Regions from separate parts of the Pseudomonas acericola genome, predicted to be linked through region 1. Evidence: riboswitches for the same ligand, from Rfam matches in the RefSeq annotation. Region 1 holds a riboswitch; each other region holds the start of a gene.
The links. Region 1 has a riboswitch for cobalamin ahead of ACU688_RS04235 (ABC transporter substrate-binding protein). Riboswitches for the same ligand answer to the same signal wherever they lie in the genome.
Positions count from the first base shown of each region.

Region 2: another riboswitch for cobalamin. It lies ahead of ACU688_RS24450 (CbtB domain-containing protein); the one in region 1 lies ahead of ACU688_RS04235 (ABC transporter substrate-binding protein).
Region 3: another riboswitch for cobalamin. It lies ahead of cobO (cob(I)yrinic acid a,c-diamide adenosyltransferase); the one in region 1 lies ahead of ACU688_RS04235 (ABC transporter substrate-binding protein).

Region 1 is NZ_JBRFJB010000001.1:923,986-930,004, reverse strand. It holds gene ACU688_RS04255 (amino acid aminotransferase) at 1-116, shown strand, start outside; gene ACU688_RS04250 (hypothetical protein) at 216-425, shown strand; gene ptrR (putrescine utilization regulator PtrR) at 579-1,451, opposite strand; gene ACU688_RS04240 (aldehyde dehydrogenase family protein) at 1,682-3,064, shown strand; cobalamin riboswitch at 3,188-3,381, shown strand; gene ACU688_RS04235 (ABC transporter substrate-binding protein) at 3,498-4,508, shown strand; gene ACU688_RS04230 (FecCD family ABC transporter permease) at 4,505-5,509, shown strand; gene ACU688_RS04225 (ABC transporter ATP-binding protein) at 5,506-6,019, shown strand, end outside.
Region 2 is NZ_JBRFJB010000009.1:7,265-13,283, reverse strand. It holds gene ACU688_RS24475 (acyltransferase family protein) at 1-3, shown strand, start outside; gene nfuA (Fe-S biogenesis protein NfuA) at 63-647, shown strand; gene cobM (precorrin-4 C(11)-methyltransferase) at 868-1,614, opposite strand; gene ACU688_RS24460 (cobalamin biosynthesis protein) at 1,685-2,077, opposite strand; gene ACU688_RS24455 (CbtA family protein) at 2,074-2,778, opposite strand; gene ACU688_RS24450 (CbtB domain-containing protein) at 2,790-2,978, opposite strand; cobalamin riboswitch at 3,076-3,278, opposite strand; cobalamin riboswitch at 4,048-4,247, shown strand; gene cobW (cobalamin biosynthesis protein CobW) at 4,341-5,402, shown strand; gene cobN (cobaltochelatase subunit CobN) at 5,406-6,019, shown strand, end outside.
Region 3 is NZ_JBRFJB010000001.1:654,198-660,216, forward strand. It holds gene ACU688_RS03020 (C40 family peptidase) at 1-397, shown strand, start outside; gene ACU688_RS03025 (C40 family peptidase) at 542-1,078, shown strand; gene ACU688_RS03030 (PQQ-dependent sugar dehydrogenase) at 1,214-2,527, opposite strand; cobalamin riboswitch at 2,627-2,875, shown strand; gene cobO (cob(I)yrinic acid a,c-diamide adenosyltransferase) at 2,955-3,566, shown strand; gene ACU688_RS03040 (cobyrinic acid a,c-diamide synthase CobB) at 3,563-4,999, shown strand; gene bluB (5,6-dimethylbenzimidazole synthase) at 4,996-5,646, shown strand; gene cbiB (adenosylcobinamide-phosphate synthase CbiB) at 5,643-6,019, shown strand, end outside.

The DNA.
Region 1 (6,019 bases):
CCCGCCTGCGCAACGAGTTCGGCATCTACGCCCTCGACACTGGCCGTATCTGTGTCGCGGCGTTGAACCAGTCGAACATCGACGCGGTCACAAAGGCAATCGTTCAGGTGCTGTAAGCCGGTAACCGTTGCACAGAAGGGGAAGCCAATGGCTTCCCCTTTTTCGTGGCCAGCCCCTAGACTGAACCTTGCCCGCCCCTTTGCAGTGAGAGCCTTATGAGAAACGACGACCTGGACCTGCGTGCCGACCGCGATGAGTTGCATGATTACGCCCCACGTGCGCCGCAAGCCAAGCGGCAGAAGAGCCTGGTGTTGCAGGTGGCGCTGGGTGTGTTCCTCGGTGGACTGGCGTTGTGGCTGGTGCAACTGGGTGCGACAACGCTGATGACCAAGCTGGCGATGGGCACCCTGCAATTCGGCGGCTAGCACCGATCAAATTGTGGGAGCTGGCTTGTGTGGGAGCTGGCTTGTGTGGGAGCTGGCTTGTGTGGGAGCTGGCTTGCCTGCGATGCAGGCGACTCGGTACATCAGGTCCACCCAGTTGATGCCATCGCAGGCAAGCCAGCTCCCACACTTGATCTATGTTGGCTCTAGAACGCGTTCTTCCAGCAGTTTTACGAAGCTGTTCAGACTCTGCGACACCGTGCCCCGCCGCCAGATCAGCCAGGTGTGCAACACCCGAAAGCTGTCCATCAACGGCCACACGCTCACCGCCGCAAACCCCGGCATGCTTTCCAGCATGCTGCGCGGCATCAGGGCCAAGCCGGCGCCGGCGCTGACGCAGGCGAGCATGCCGTGGTACGACTCGATCTCGAAGATCTTGCCCGGCACCGCGCCATCCTGGGAGAACCAGCGTTCAAAGTGGTGCCGGTAGGAGCAATTCGAGCGAAAGGTGTAGATATTCTCGCCATTCACATCCTGCCCCCGGGTGATCGGCGCGTGATGCAACGGCGCGATCACCACCATCTCTTCTTCAAACACCGCCACGCCTTCCAGCGTTGCGTGCAACACCGGCCCATCGACAAACGCCGCCGCCAGGCGCCCCGACAGCACGCCTTCGATCATCGTGCCCGACGGCCCGGTGCTCAGGTCCAGTTCGACTTTGGTGTGTTTCTGGTTATACGCCGCCAGCAGCGCCGGGATGCGCACCGCTGCCGTGCTTTCCAGTGAGCCGAGGGCAAACGCGCCCTGGGGCTCCTCCCCCGCCACCGTCGCGCGGGCTTCCTGCACCAGGTCGAGGATGCGCCGCGCATAGCCGAGGAAGTTCCAGCCCGCCGGCGACAGACGCAGGCGGCTCTTCTCGCGGATAAACAACTCCACGCCCAGGTCCTGCTCCAGTTGCTTGATGCGGGTAGTCAGGTTCGACGGCACCCGATGAATCAACTGCGCGGCGGCGCTTATGCTGCCTTGCTCGGCAACGGCCTTGAAGATTTCCAGCTGCACCAGGTCCAAGTCATTCTCCATGATCGTTCCCACGCTCTGCGTGGGAATGCAGCCCGGGGCGCTCTGCGTCCCACAGCGTGACGCGGAGCGTCACAGGAGGCGTTTCCACGCGGAGCGTGGGAACGATCGCATAGTCATCATTCTCTTTTTGAGAATGTATTGCTTAATATTATTCAGTTTCCAGAAAAGATCTAGCCCCGTAGGCTGAACCCCACTTACTCATTCAGCAGGACGGCGCCATGAACGCGACCACCCACGCCCTCTCGATCAACCCGGCCAACGGCGAAACAGTCGGCAGCTACCCGTACGAGTCCGAAGCGCAACTGGACGCCGCCCTCGACCGTGCCACCGCCGCCTTCCGCACCTGGCGCCGCCAGCCGGTCAGCCAGCGCGCCGAGCTGTTGCTGGCCCTGGCCGCCGCTCTGCGTGAACAAGCCGAAGACATGGCGCAGATGATCACCCTGGAAATGGGCAAACCCATCGCCCAAGCCCGTGCCGAAATCGAAAAATGCGCCCAGCTCAGCGAATGGTACGCGGCCCAAGGCCCGGCCATGCTCGCACCGGAACCGACCCTGGTGGACAACGGCAGCGCCCAGATCGAATACCGCCCGTTGGGCCCGATCCTCGCCGTGATGCCGTGGAACTTCCCGGTCTGGCAAGTGCTGCGCGGCGCCGTGCCGACGATGCTCGCCGGCAACACCTACGTGCTCAAACACGCACCGAACGTGATGGGCAGCGCCTACCTTATCCAGCAGGCGTTCAAAAAGGCCGGCTTCACTGACGGCCTGTTCGAAGTGCTCAACGTGACCCCGGACGGCGTATCCAAAGCCATTGCCGACCCACGCATCGCCGCCGTCACCCTCACCGGCAGTGTGCGCGCCGGTATCGCCATCGGCTCCCAGGCCGGCGCGGCGCTGAAAAAATGCGTGCTGGAACTGGGCGGCTCCGACCCGTTCATCGTGCTCAACGACGCCGACCTCGACGCCGCTGTACAAGCCGCGTTGATCGGCCGCTTCCAAAACAGCGGCCAAGTCTGCGCCGCCGCCAAGCGCCTGATTATCGAGGACGGAGTGGTGGACGCGTTCACCACCAAGTTCTTGGAAGCCAGCCGTGCCTTGGTCATGGGCGACCCGACGTCGACCGCTACCTACATCGGCCCGATGGCCCGCTTCGACCTGCGCGACGAGCTGCACGGCCAGGTCCAGGCCACCCTGGAAGAAGGCGCGACCCTGCTGCTGGGCGGCAACAAAGTCGCAGGCGCAGGCAACTACTATGAGCCCACCGTACTGGCCAACGTCACCGACCAGATGACCTCGTTCAAACAGGAACTGTTCGGCCCCGTCGCCTCGATCATCACCGCCCGCGACGCCGACCACGCCGTGGAACTGGCGAATGACAGCGAGTTCGGCCTGACCGCAAGCATCTTCACCACCGATGCGGCGAAAGCCCGCGATATCGCCAACAGGCTGGAAACCGGTGGGATCTTCGTCAATTCGTTCAGCGTCTCTGATCCACGGGTCGCGTTTGGCGGGATCAAGAAGAGTGGCTTTGGCCGCGAGCTGTCGCACTTCGGCGTGCGCGAGTTCTGCAATGCGCAGACCGTGTGGCTGGATCGCAAATAACCCAGGCGACCTTGCTCAAATCTGGAAACTGGCTTGTGTGGGAGCTCCCACATAAGCCAGCTCCCACAGGCATCGCATTTGTTCTGTGATTTACCCATCGCAACTCCCCCTTCGCAGCCCGATCGACTACCATGGCGCGCCGGTTCCCGAAGGGGACTAACAGGGAATCCCAAGCGCGACCCATCGCGCCAATCGGAACTGCCCCCGCAACTGTAGGTGCCGAGCCTGCTCCCCACTGCCACTGGACACTGTCCGGGAAGGCCGGAGCGAGGCGACGACGCACAAGTCAGGAGACCTGCCGGCCCAGCGTTATCACCAACCGGCGGGGTGTCCGGGAAGGACATCCTTGCGCGGCCCGGCGGCCGTGTTCGTGGGTGTATTTCCACTACCGTACCTCCCCAGTCCACTGTACGGTCCCAACGGAGATTGCCCCATGCTGCCACGCGTTACCGCCCTGCTCACCGGCCTGGGTTTCTGTGCCCTGGCCCACGGCGCGCCGACCCACTACCCGCTGACGCTGGAAAACTGCGGCAGCACCCTCACCTTCCAACAAGCCCCCGCGCGCAGCGTGACCATCGGCCAGGCCGCCACCGAGATGCTCTACGCCTTGGGCGTGGGCGAGAAAGTAGTCGGCACGTCGCTGTGGTTCAACAATGTACTGCCGCAGTTCAAGACGCTGAACGACGGCATCGAGCGCCTGGCCAATAACGAGCCGAGCTTCGAAGCAGTGATCGCCAAGCGCCCGCAACTGGTGGCCGCCGAACTGGAATGGGTGGTCGGTGCGCAAGGCGTGGTGGGCACCCGCGAGCAATTCCATGAGCTGAAAATCCCCACCTACCTGCTGCCTTCCGACTGCGAAGGCAAAGACAACCTGGTGGGCGCCGACGGTACGCGGCTGGAGCCGTTCCGTATCGACACTATTTATAAAAGCATCAGCCAGTTGGCGGCGATTTTCGACGTACAGGATCGCGGCCAACAGCTGAACGACGAGCTGAAGACACGCCTGGCCAAGTCCGTTGCCACCGTGCAGAGCAAAGGCCTCAAGCAGGCCAGCGCGCTGGTGTGGTTCTCCAGCGCCGAGATGGCCAGCGACCCCTACGTGGCCGGCCACAAGGGCATCCCCGAATTCATGCTGCAAACCCTCGGTTTGCACAACGTGGTGCAGTCCGACGAAGAATGGCCCGCCGTCGGCTGGGAAACCATCGCCAAGGCCAACCCGACCTTCCTCGTCATCGCCCGCATGGACCGCCGCCGCTACCCCGCCGACGACCATGAAAAGAAACTCGCCTTCCTGCGCAGCGACCCGGTCACGCGCAATATGGACGCGGTGAAAAACAACCGGATCATCATCCTCGACGCCCTGGCGTTGCAGGCCAGCATCCGCATGTTCGATGGCCTTGAACAACTGGCCACGGCCATCGACGGCTACGACTTGCCGCAATGATCCGTCCTCTGATCGCCCTGGCCCTGCTGTTGCTCGCCGTGCTCGCCGGCGTGGCCATCGGCGAAACCGCCATCTCGCCGCAGGTCGTGCTGCAGGTGCTGGCCAATAAACTGTGGGGCGCCGGCTACGTGCTGGACCCCATCGATGAAGGCGTGGTGTGGAACTACCGCCTGACCCGCGCCCTCGTCGCCGCCGCGTGCGGTGCCGGGCTGGCGACCTGCGGGGTGATCTTGCAGTCGCTGCTGCGCAACCCCTTGGCCGACCCGTACCTGCTGGGCATTAGCGCCGGCGCCTCGACCGGTGCGGTATTGGTCGCATTGATCGGCGTGGGCGGTGGCTTGATTTCGTTGTCGGCCGGCGCATTTGTCGGTGCCATGGCCGCGTTTGCCTTGGTGATTCTGCTCGCGCGGGCCAGCGGTTCGTCCAGCGGCACCGGGCAGATCATCCTCGCCGGCATTGCCGGTTCGCAGCTGTTCAACGCGCTGACTGCGTTCCTTATCACCAAATCCGCCAGCTCCGAACAGGCGCGCGGCATCATGTTCTGGTTGCTGGGCAACCTCAGCGGCGTGCGCTGGCCGTCGGTATGGCTGGCGGTGCCGGTGGCGCTCGTGGGTTTGGCGGTGTGCCTGTGGCACCGTCGTGCGCTGGATGCGTTCACCTTTGGCAGCGACTCGGCGGCGTCCCTCGGCATCCCGGTGCGGCGCGTGCAGTTTGTGCTGGTGGGCTGCGCGGCGCTGGTGACGGCGGTGATGGTGTCGATTGTCGGCTCCATCGGCTTTGTCGGGCTGGTGATTCCCCACGCCGTGCGCCTGTTGCTGGGCACCGGGCATTCGCGCTTGCTGCCGGCCAGTGCGCTGGGCGGTGCGCTGTTTTTGATCGCGGCGGATGTGCTGTCGCGCAGCTTGATCAAGGGCCAGGTGATTCCGGTCGGTGTGGTCACCGCGTTGGTCGGTGCGCCGGTGTTTGCGCTGATTTTGATCGGGCGGAGGAACGCACGATGAGCGTGCTCAGCTGCAATGGCTTGGGCTTCAAGGTGCGTGACGCCGAGTTGCTGCGCGATATTCATCTGGACGTCGCGCAGGGGGAAACCCTCGGCATTGTCGGGCCGAATGGCTCCGGTAAATCCACCTTGCTCAAGCTGCTGGCCGGGTTGCGTGCACCGGCGTCTGGTGAAGTGTGGTTGGGCGACCAGCGCCTGGGGCAGTTATCCCGCCGTGTGATTGCGCAGCAACTGGCGGTGGTGGAGCAACAAGCCGACACCGACGACACCATCCGCGTATTCGACGCCGTGGCCTTGGGCCGCACGCCCTGGCTGTCGGCGCTGAGCCCGTGGTCCGTCGACGACGACAGCATCGTGCGCCAGGCCCTGCACGACGTGGACGCCACCCACCTGAGCCAACGCGCGTGGCGCAGCCTTTCCGGCGGCGAACGCCAACGCGTCCACATCGCCCGCGCCTTGGCGCAGCGGCCGCAGATTCTGTTGCTGGATGAACCGACCAATCACCTGGATA
Region 2 (6,019 bases), on a different contig from region 1:
TAGGACTTTGTACCTGCGTAATATTTTGGCGTAAACTGCCGGCAAGCCTGTGAGGAGTTTCCATGACTGCCATAACCATTACCGACGCCGCCCACGATTACCTGGCTGACCTGCTGTCCAAGCAGAACACCCCGGGTATCGGTATCCGCGTCTTTATCACCCAGCCTGGCACCCAGTACGCCGAGACGTGCATTGCCTACTGCAAGCCTGGGGAAGAAAAACCTGAAGACACTGCGCTGGGGCTGAAAAGCTTCACCGCCTACATCGATGCCTTCAGCGAAGCCTTCCTTGATGACGCTGTGGTTGACTACGCCACCGATCGCATGGGCGGCCAGTTGACCATCAAGGCGCCCAACGCCAAGGTGCCCAACGTCAACGCCGACAGCCCGGTGAACGAGCGCATCAACTACTACCTGCAAACCGAGATCAACCCAGGCTTGGCCAGCCACGGCGGTCAGGTCAGCCTGATCGACGTCGTGGACGACGGCATCGCCGTGCTCAAGTTCGGCGGCGGCTGCCAGGGTTGCGGCCAAGCGGACGTGACCCTGCGCGAAGGCATCGAGCGCACCCTGTTGGAGCGTATTCCAGAGCTCAAGGGTGTCCGTGACGTGACTGACCACACGCAGAAAGAAAACGCCTACTACTGAGTAAGGCGTTCACTGCGAAGAAAAAAACGGCGCCCCGTGAGCGCCGTTTTTTTATGCTTGTTTTTCAGTGTCTTGCGCTATCTACCTAACAAAGCAGATCAACTGTGGGAGCTGGCTTGCCTGCGATAGCGGTACATCAGCAGACCCATGTACTGCCTGACACAACGCCATCGCGGGCAAGCCCGGCTCCCGCAGGGGGTTGCATTGATCTCTGGATTGCTCAGGGGCGGTAGAGGTGTGCGTGGCCGGCCCGGTACAGCGACGACTCGCTAAAGTTTTCACTGGCCAACACCCGGCCCACCACGATCAACGCCGTACGCCGAAACCCCTTGGCTGCAACCTTCTCGGCAATATCACTCAGCGTGCCAACCGCCCAGTCCTGGTCCGGCCACGTCGCCCGATGCACCACCGCAATCGGGCAGTCCGCGCCATAGTGCGGCAGCAGTTCAGCGACGATTTTCTCCAGATGATTGACCCCCAAGTGAATCGCCATGGTCGTGCCGTGGCGGGCCAGGCTGTCGAAATCCTCACCGGCTGGCATGCTGGTTTTATCGGCATAGCGGGTGAGGATCACGCTCTGGGCGATATCCGGCAGGGTCAACTCTGCCTCCAGCAGCGCCGCGCAGGCGGCGACCGCCGTCACGCCAGGGATGATCTGAAACGGGATGCCCAGCTGGCGCAAATGGCGGATCTGCTCGCCAATCGCCCCGTACAGGCTCGGATCACCGGAATGCACGCGCGCCACATCCTGGCCGTTTGCATGGGCCGCCTTGATCAAATCGATGATCTGTTCCAGGTGCAGTTCGGCGCTGTTGACCAGGGTTTCTGCCTGATGGCCTTCCAGTACCGCCGCAGGCACCAGCGAGCCGGCATAGATAATCACCGGGCAACTGCGGATCAGCCGCTGGCCTTTGACGGTGATCAATTCCGGGTCGCCGGGGCCGGCGCCGATGAAGTAGACGGTCATGGAGAATTCCTGTTGAAAAACGGGCGAGCATGAAGATTGCTCATGATCGAGAAGGCCGATTATCGGGTTTTTAGTCGGCGCACGCCAAGGCAAAGGTGGCCTGGGCGGTTTTTTTACGGGTGATCAGTAGGCGGGCAGGGCTGCCGGCGAGGTGTTCCGCCACGGCCAGCGCAGCGCTTTCGGCAATCCCGTAACAGCCGGTATGGGCGAAGGCGATCGCGGATTTGTGGCTCAGGCGGTCGGCATACGCCGCCAACTGCATAGCGTTGAAGCAATGGAGTGGCAGATTCAACTGCGCGGCCAGGGCCAGCAATCCGGGTTCATCGCTTTTGCGGTCGATACTCGCCAACGCGGTGATGCGGTGACGCTCGATACCGCCCTCGGCGAGGGCGGATTCAAGCAGGCCCAGCAGGGTGTGAACCTCACAACCCCGCTGGCAACCCAGGCCGACCACCAGGGTCATGCCGAGTATTGATCGTCACGGTTGCGGCGGAACAACCAGGCGCTGATCAGGCCCAACGCCAGCCAGAAGACGACGTTGGTCAGCTGCGAAGCGATCTTGAACTGTGCTTCAAGGGCTTCGGGTGCGAGCATCGAATGCACTTCCGGTTGCGGTGCGCCAATTACATGGGGCACTACCAGGATCGCTGCGCCCAGCGCTTTAAGCAGCCAGTTGCGCCCGAATACAATCAGCGCGATACCGGCCGCGGTGGACGCTGCGGTACCGATCCACCAGGTCTGGCGCAGTGCGAGGTCGGCGGCAGCCGTGCCTGGCAACTCAGGTGGCAGGCCCAGGGTGGGTGCCAGCACAAAGGTTGCGTAACCGGCCAAACCCCACAGCAGCCCTTGGGCGGTGCGAGTCGGTGCACGCAGGGTGTACAGGCCGGCCAGCATCAGTGCAAAACCGACGGCCACCACCAGGTTGCCACCGGTGGTGGACAGCACGCGCTGCCAGCCGTCTTCCGGCTCCCAGGCTTCGGCGTCATGGGTGTGGGCGGCGGCACCAGCGGCGTGCTCATGCACCACTTCGGTGGCGGCCGGGGCTTTTTCAAAGGTTTCCGCCTGCAAAATCAGCGGGGCGACCCAGAAGCTTTGCAGCAGGGTCAGCAGCAGGGCGGCCAGCAAGCCGGTGAAACCTGCGGTTTGCGCAATACGCTTGATCATGTCGGCAGGTCTCAGTGGCACGGGAACGCGGCGCTGTGGCGGGTATCATGGGCGGCGTTGTGCACGGCCTCGATATGGGAGAAACCGGCGAAATACACCAGGCACGCGCCGAGGATCGACGCACCGATGGCGGCGGTCAGGCGTTGGCTCAAGGTAGAGGTGCTGCTGGCGGAGTGCGAGGTGCTGCTGATGATCGACATGGCGCGTCCCTTTCAGGTGTCAGGGTGAAGCGAGCGCATGAAAACCCCGCGAGCCAGGCACGCAGGGTTCTGAACAGCGCCCGCCCACCGCGGGTTTGTTATCTGATTTTTTCGGGCCGGTCTCCGGGCTTGCGAGGGGCTCAATGCCTGAAAACGTCGCCTTCCCATGCTGTCTGGCACAGTGGATATGACGTTTCGCTCGCTTACCGTTGCGGGGGCAGCACCGGACTGGTCATATCGCTATGACGCACCGGTTTCCCGTTTCACCCTTTGCAGGGCACCCGAAACAAGATGTGTAGGAGAGCATGGGGGTGGGAGGGGAGTCAATTGGGATGTGGGTTTTGGCGGTTTTTGGTGGTTTTTGGTGGTGGTGGTGGTGGTGGTGGTGGTGTACATATCCGTTATTTAGGTTGCGGCCACTTAGGGTTCCGCCCTTACGGCGGGTCACTTTGGAAAAGCCCCAAAGTAACCAAAGGGCTCTTGCCCCAACACTCGGCACCTCGCCTAGGCTCGGTGTGCCCGAACGAAGGCTTGAATCCGTGGGCCGCCGTCATGGGCCATCCCTGGCCCAGGACGGCTAACCCGGCGTCCTGCCGGGTTGCCCACGGATTCAAGCCTGCGTTCGGCCAGCGTGTTTGACGGGGCAAGTGAGATCAAAAGCAAGAGCGCGGCGGCCTTAGAGCCGACCGGTATTTGTCCTGTCGATCTCGGTTAAAAATGTGGGAGCTGGCTTGCCTGCGATGCAGACACCTCGGTACATCAGGCAAACCGAGTTGATGCCATCGCAGGCAAGCCAGCTCCCACAGGGAAACGCGCACGCTTCAACGATCAGGTCGGCTACTAGGCCGCCTCGCTGTGTTTTTGATCTTGGGCACACCGAGCCTAGGCGAGGTGCCGAGTGTTGGGGCAAGAGCCCTTTTGGTTACTTTTGGGGCTCTTTTCCAAAAGTGACCCGCCGTAAGGGCGGAACCCTAAGTGGCCGTTACCGCAGCAACGGATATGTACACAAACCAAACCAAACCAAACCAAACCAGACCCAGCCCATCATTGACCATCCCCCAAGCACTGCGTAGCCTTGCACCCTCGAGGTTCTTCAGCCCAGGCCGAAGCTAAGAAGGGAACGCGGTCCAAGCCGCGGCTGCCCCCGCAACTGTAAAGGGTTCATCTGACTGCCACGCCACTGCCAAACCGGCGGGAAGGCGCAATCAGCGCCGGTCGCAAGACCTGCAAGCCCCAAGCCAGGAGACCTGCCTCGCAACCGATTTTTCAATTCAACCGGGCGGGGTGATCCGGTGACGAAAACCGCTGCTGCGCGCCGTCGCAGGGCCTATCGTCCCGTATGCCCGCCCCCAAGGGCATCCGATGAAAACACTGGCCAAACTCCCCGTCACCATCGTTACCGGCTTTCTCGGCTCGGGCAAAACCACCTTGCTGCGCCATATGCTCGACAACGCTCAGGGCCGCCGTATTGCGGTGATCGTAAACGAGTTCGGCGAGTTGGGCATTGACGGTGAAATCCTCAAGCAGTGCTCCATCGGTTGTACCGAGGAAGAAGCCAACGGCCGCGTGTATGAGCTGGCCAACGGCTGCCTGTGCTGCACCGTGCAGGAAGAATTCTTCCCGGTGATGCGCGAATTGGTCGCCCGTCGTGGCGACCTCGACCACATCCTCATCGAAACCTCCGGCCTGGCCCTGCCAAAGCCGCTGGTACAAGCCTTCCAGTGGCCGGAAATCCGAAGCGCCTGCACCGTTGACGCAGTGATCACCGTGGTCGACAGCCCGGCCGTGGCCGCCGGCACTTTCGCCGCGTTCCCGGATCAAGTGGATGCCCAGCGCAAACTCGACCCGAACCTGGACCACGAATCGCCACTGCACGAGCTGTTCGCCGACCAACTGGCCAGCGCCGACCTGGTGATCCTCAACAAATCCGACCTGATCAGCGCCGAAGACCTGGCCCGCGTGCGCCTGGAAGTGGCCGAAGAACTGCCGCCAGCGGTCAAGATCATCGAAGCCAGCAGCGGTCGCCTGCCGTTGGACGTGCTGATCGGTCTGGGCGCCGGCTCCGAGGAGCATATCGACGGCCGCCACAGCCATCACGATCACCACCACGAAGGTGAAGACGATCACGATCACGACGCCTTCGATTCGATCTCCATCGATCTGCCGCAAGCCGACGAAGCGCTGCTGCTCGACGCCCTGACCCAACTGGTGGTGCAACACGGCATCCTGCGTGTCAAAGGTTTCGCGGCGATCCCGAACAAGCCGATGCGCCTGCTGATCCAGGGCGTGGGCACGCGTTTCGACAAGCATTTCGACCGCGCTTGGGGCGCTGAAGAAGCACGCATCACCCGCCTGGTGCTGATCGGTCAAGACCTCGACGCAGCGGGCCTCGAAGCGCAATTGCGCGCCGCCCTCAGCGTTTAACCCATGCACCTGCTCAGGACCCAGCCCGGTGGTTTCGTCTCGGACGACAATATTGCCGACCTTGGCCAAACCCCTGCTGAACTGGTGATCCTGTGCAGCGGTGATTCCAGCCTGGCGCTGCTGGCCGAGGCGGCCCAGCAGTTGCCCGACGACTACCCGAGCCTGCGCCTGGCCAACCCGATGCAGGTGCAGAACCACGCTTCGGTCGACTTATACGTTGATGAAGTGCTGCGTCATGCCAAGGTCATCCTGATCTCGCTGCATGGTGGCATCGGTTATTGGCGTTACGGTATCGAGCGGCTGGTGGAATTGGCCGAGCGCGGCGTGCAGCTGATTTTGGTGCCGGGGGATGATCGCCCGGACCCGGAACTCAGCGGGCTGAGCACCGTGGGTGCGCAAGAGCGCGACCGCCTGTGGCACTTCCTGCGCCAGGGCGGCTTGGGCAATGCGCTGGATTTCTATCGCTGCTTGGCCAGTACTTACCTGGCGCGCGACTACGCCTGGGCCGAGCCGCAAACTTTGCCGCGCACGGCGATTTATCACCCGCATAACGCCAACGCTCGCCTGAGTGACTGGCAGGCGGACTGGCACGCCGAATGGCCGGTGGCGGCGGTGCT
Region 3 (6,019 bases), 270 kb from region 1:
CCTCGAACGCGGCATGTCCCTGATCGGTACCCGTTACCGTTTCGGCGGTACCTCTGAAGCCGGTTTCGACTGCAGCGGTTTCATCGGCTACTTGTTCCGCGAAGAAGCTGGCATGAACCTGCCACGCTCCACTCGCGAGATGATCAACGTGAATGCACCGTTGGTCGCGCGCAACAACCTCAAGCCCGGTGATCTGCTTTTCTTCAGTACAGCTGGCCGTGGTCGCGTAAGCCATGCCGGTATCTACTTGGGCGATAACCAGTTTATCCACTCCAGCAGCCGTCGCAGTGGTGGTGTTCGAGTCGATAACCTGGGCGACAGCTACTGGAGCAAAACCTTCATCGAAGCCAAGCGCGCACTCGCCATGGCCCCGACCACGGTTACCGCTAGCAAGTAAACTTAAAGTGATACTTGAAGTTTGACGTGTAAGCGCTAGAATCCCTGGACATTGTTGTAAACCGTACGCGCGAGCTTTGCTTGCGCGTTCTGGTTTTCAGCGTTCGGCAGCGAAAGCCGCATCCAGACCAGGATTGTTCTGCACATGTCGACCTCGGCCCGCCTGATCCTTATTGTCTGCGCCGCGCTGCTCAGCGCCTGCGCCAGCCGTCCACCGCCTGCACCCGTAGCGGTGAAGCCCAAGCCGGTGTTCAACTACGCCACCCAGAATTTCTCGCCAGCAGCCGAAGACGTGCTCTTTCGCGCGCTGGGCCTGGTCGGCACGCCTTATCGTTGGGGCGGCAACACGCCGGATTCGGGCTTTGATTGCAGCGGCCTGATCGGCTTTGTGTTTCGTGACGCCGCCGGCATCTCCTTGCCGCGTACCACCCGTGAGCTGATCGTGATGCGTGCGCAGGATGTCAGTGAGCAGAACCTGCAAACCGGTGATCTGTTGTTCTTCGCCACGGGCGGTGGTTCGCAGGTTAGCCATGCGGGCATCTATGTGGGCGAGGGCCGCTTCGTACACGCGCCGCAAACCGGCGGTACGGTGAAGCTGGACACCTTGTCCAAGGCGTATTGGCAGAATGCTTACCTGAGTGCGAAGCGCGTGTTGCCAGGGAATCTGGCACGCAATCCTTAGTTTCGAACAACGATCCAACTGTGGGAGCGGGCTTGCCCGCGATTGCGGAGTGTCAGTCATACATCAGCTGACTGACACTCCCTCATCGCGGGCAAGCCCGCTCCCACATGGGTTTTGTGGTGGTCTGAAGCCTACTTACTTGGCCGCCGACACCCGCCACACCTTATTCCCCACATCATCAGCCACCAACAAATCCCCCTGCTGATCAACCACCACGCCCACCGGCCGGCCCATGGCTTTCTCGTCCTTATCGAGGAACCCGGTCAGCACATCCACCGGCTGCCCCTTGGGCTGGCCAGCCTCGAACGGTACGAAGATCACCTTGTAGCCACTGTGAGGCTTGCGGTTCCACGAGCCATGCTGGCCGATGAATGCGCCACTGGTGAAAGGCGCAGGCAATTTGCTGCCCTCGGCAAACGTCAGTCCCAGTGAAGCGGTATGCGGGCCCACGGCGTAGTCTGGCGCAATCGCCTTGGCCACCAGGTCGAGGTTTTGCGGATTGACCCGCACATCCACATGCTGCCCGTAGTAGCTGAACGGCCAGCCATAGAAGGCGCCATCCTGCACCGAGGTGATGTAGTCCGGCACCAGGTCGCTGCCGATTTCATCGCGTTCGTTCACCGCCGTCCACAGCTTGCCGCTCTGTGGTTCCCAGGCCATGCCGTTGGGGTTGCGCAGGCCTGAGGCGAAGATGCGGTGCTGGCCGCTGGCGCGGTCCACTTCCCAGATCGCCGCCCGACCTTCTTCTGCCTGCAGGCCGTTTTCACCGACGTTGCTGTTGGAGCCAACGCTCACGTACAGCTTGCTGCCGTCCTTGCTCGCCACCACGTTTTTGGTCCAATGGTGGTTGATACTGCCACCGGGTAGGTCGACGACCTTGGTGCCGGCTTCCTTGATCGTGGTTTCACCCGGTTGGTAAGGGAAGCGCAGCAGCTTGTCCGAGTCCGCCACATACAGGTCATTGCCCACCAGCGCCATGCCGAACGGCGAGTTGAGGTTGGCCAGAAATACCGTGCGAGTCTCGGCGATGCCGTCGTGGTCGTCATCGCGCAGCAGGGTGATGCGGTTCGGGCTAGGCACGCCAGCACCTGCTCGCCCCATAACCTTTTCCATTACCCAGCCACGAATACCCGATGAATCATCTGGCTTGGGCGGCGCATTGGTTTCTGCCACCAGCACGTCGCCATTGGGCAGTACGTACAGCCAGCGCGGGTGGTCCAGGCCCTCGGCAAACGCCGCCACCTGGGTGCCCGCAGCGGCAGTTGGTTTCGCGCCCTCAGGCCAGCCGATGGCGGGCGCGATGTTGACCGTGGGGATCAGGGTCTTGTTCGGCTCCGGGAGCTTGGGGGAGGGGCCGGTGCCGTCAGACACTTGCAGGGTCGAACTTTCTCCGCAGGCGACGAGGGCGCCTGCGCACATGATCAGTAGGGCAAGTCGGGTCTTGTGCATGGTTTTCTCCTGGATACCTGTAAGGGTAGAGGCGCGCGGCGGTCCGATGGTTCAAGTGCGCAGCCGGCTTTAATTGACGCTCCACCCCCAACCCTCTACCCTTCGCGACTTGTTCCAGGTGCTCTGTGACCCACGGGTCGACCGAGTGAAACAGGGAAGCCGGTGAGCGAGCGCACTTGTACACAGTGCTGCCGCAATTCCGGCGCTGCCCCCGCAACGGTAAATGAGTCAAGACGCTGCTTTTGCCACTGTATCGCCCGGCGATATGGGAAGGCGCAGCGTTGGCCTGCCTCTCAAAAGAGCGCGCCATTCATGAGCCCGGAGACCGGCCTGAAACATCCAACAGCATCACGGTGGGCGATGCTTGGCTGTCTGTTTTTTCTTTTTCCTGCCCGCCGTTTTTGTCCAGCCCCAACGGAGAGCTGCCATGACCGATTCCCCCGACCGCGACGAACGCCACCTGGCGCGCATGCTGCGCAAAAAAGCCGTGATCGACGAGCGCATCGCCAATTCCCCCAACGAGTGCGGCCTGCTGCTGGTGCTGACCGGCAACGGCAAAGGCAAAAGCAGCTCCGCATTCGGCATGCTGGCCCGGGCCATGGGCCACGGTATGCAGTGCGGCGTGGTGCAGTTCATCAAGGGGCGTAACAGCACGGGCGAAGAGCTGTTCTTCCGCCGTTTCCCCGAGCAAGTGCGTTTCCACGTCATGGGTGAAGGCTTTACCTGGGAAACCCAGGACCGCCAGCGCGACATCGCCGCTGCCGAAGCCGCGTGGGAAGTTTCCCGCGAACTGCTGCAAGACCCGTCCATCGGCCTTGTCGTCCTCGACGAACTGAACATCGCCCTCAAGCACGGCTACCTCGACCTCGACCAAGTGCTCAGCGACCTGCAAGCGCGCCCGCCGATGCAGCACGTGGTGGTCACCGGCCGTGGCGCCAAGCCTGAATTGATCGAAATGGGCGACACCGTCACCGAAATGGGCATGCTCAAGCACGCATTCCAGGCCGGCATCAAGGCACAGAAGGGCGTCGAACTTTGAATCAGCCCCGTCATTGCCCGGCCGTATTGATCGCCGCACCGGCGTCCGGCCAGGGCAAAACCACCGTCACCGCTGCGCTCGCTCGTTTGCACCGCAACCTGGGGCGCAAGGTGCGCGTGTTCAAATGCGGGCCGGACTTTCTTGACCCGATGATCCACGAGCGCGCCAGCGGTGCGCCGGTGTATCAATTGGACATGTGGATGGTGGGCGAGCAGGAAAGTCGCCGCCTGTTGTGGGAAGCCGCCGGCGAGGCCGACCTGATCCTTATCGAAGGCGTCATGGGCCTGTTCGACGGCACCCCGTCCAGCGCTGACCTGGCGCGCCACTTCGGCGTGCCGGTCCTCGGCGTGATCGACGGCACCGCCATGGCCCAGACGTTTGGCGCGTTGGCCCTGGGCTTGGCGCGCTATCAGCCGGACCTGCCGTTCGCCGGCGTGCTGGCCAACCGCGTCGGCACCCTGCGCCATGCGCAACTGCTCGAAGGCAGCCTCACCGAAGGCCTGCGCTGGTACGGCGCCTTGTCCCGTGAGACGGGCATCGAATTACCGAGCCGTCACCTGGGCCTGGTGCAAGCCAGCGAACTGAACGACCTCGACGTGCGCCTCGACGCCGCCGCCCAAGCCTTGGGCAGCAGTTGCGAAGTCGCCTTGCCGCCGCCGGTGACCTTCGCCGCGCCCGCAGTCATCGCCGCCGAGCCGTTGCTCGACGGTGTGCGCATCGCCGTGGCCCGCGACGAAGCCTTCGCCTTTACCTACGGCGCCAGCCTCGACCTGTTGCGGGCGATGGGCGCCGAGTTGCACTTCTTCTCGCCGATCCATGATCGTGAATTGCCTGACGCCGACAGTCTCTATCTGCCCGGCGGCTACCCGGAATTGCATCACCAGGCGTTGTCGGAAAACACCGCGATGCTCGACGCGATCCGGGCCCATCACGCCGCCGGCAAACCGTTGCTCGCCGAGTGCGGCGGCATGTTGTACCTGCTGGACTCGCTCACCGATGTCGCCGGCCAGCGTGCCGAGTTGCTCGGCCTGCTGCCGGGCGACGCCGTGATGCAGAAGAAGCTGGCCGCGCTGGCCCTGCAAAATGTCGAGTTACCGGAAGGCGTGCTGCGTGGGCATACCTATCATCACTCCCTGACCAGCACAGACTGCACGCCGATTGCCCGTGGCGTGAGCCCCAATGGCGGGCGTGGGGCCGAGGCGGTTTACCGACAGGGGCGGATGACGGCTTCCTACGTGCACTTTTACTTTCCGTCGAATCCGGCGGCGGTGGCGGCACTGTTTGCGCCAGAGCGGGAGACCGCCATCGCAGGCAAGCCAGCTCCCACATCGACCGCGTCCACCGATCCAAATGAGAGAGGCAAGCCAGCTCCCATCTCGACAGTGTTCACCGATCCAAATGTGGGAGCGGGCTTGCCCGCGATAGGGCCATGACCGACAACGCCTTCCCCCAAGCCGACCGCGACGCCGTCTACCGCGCCATCGCCGAACGCCGCGACATGCGCCACTTCACCGGCGGCACCGTGGCCCCCGAATTGCTCCACCGCCTGCTCCAGGCCGCCCACCAGGCGCCGAGTGTCGGCCTGATGCAACCTTGGCGCTTCATCCGCATCAGCGACCGTCAACTGCGTGGGCAAATTCAGCAACTGGTGGAAGAAGAACGGATCCGCACCGCCGAAGCCTTGGGCGAACGCTCCGACGACTTCATGAAGCTCAAGGTCGAAGGCATTCACGACTGCGCCGAGGTACTGGTGGCGGCCTTGATGGATGATCGCGAACGCCACATCTTCGGCCGCCGCACCTTGCCGGAGATGGACATGGCCTCGTTGTCCTGCGCGATCCAGAACCTGTGGCTGGCCGCCCGCGTCGAAGGCCTGGGCATGGGCTGGGTCTCGCTGTTCGAGCCCCAGGCCCTGGCCGATCTGCTGGGCTTGCCCTCCGGCGCGAAACCCTTGGCCGTGCTGTGCCTGGGGCCGGTGGCCGAGTTCTATCCGGCACCGATGTTGCAACTCGAAGGCTGGACCGAACCCCGGCCGCTGAGTGACATGTTGTATGAAAATATGTGGGGAGTGAGTCAATGAGTGTGGCCTTGCTGTGTGTCGCCGCCGTTGCGCTGGATGCGCTGGTGGGTGAGCCCAAGCGCTGGCATCCGCTGGTGGCGTTTGGCAATTTCGCCGGGCGCATCGAGCAACGTTTCAACACCGGTGGCCGTGGCTGGCGCAGCCATGGCGTGACCGCGTGGTTTATCGCCGTGGTGCCGCTGACCTTGCTCGCCACCGCGTTGTCGTGGGCGCCTTACATCGGCTGGGTCCTGGAGATCCTGGCGCTGTACTGCGCCCTCGGCATGCGCAGCCTTGGCGAACACGTAATCCCGGTGGCCCAGGCCCTGCGTAGCGACGACCTGGACGAAGCGCGCCAGCGCGTGAGTTACCTGGTGAGCCGCCAGACCAGCGA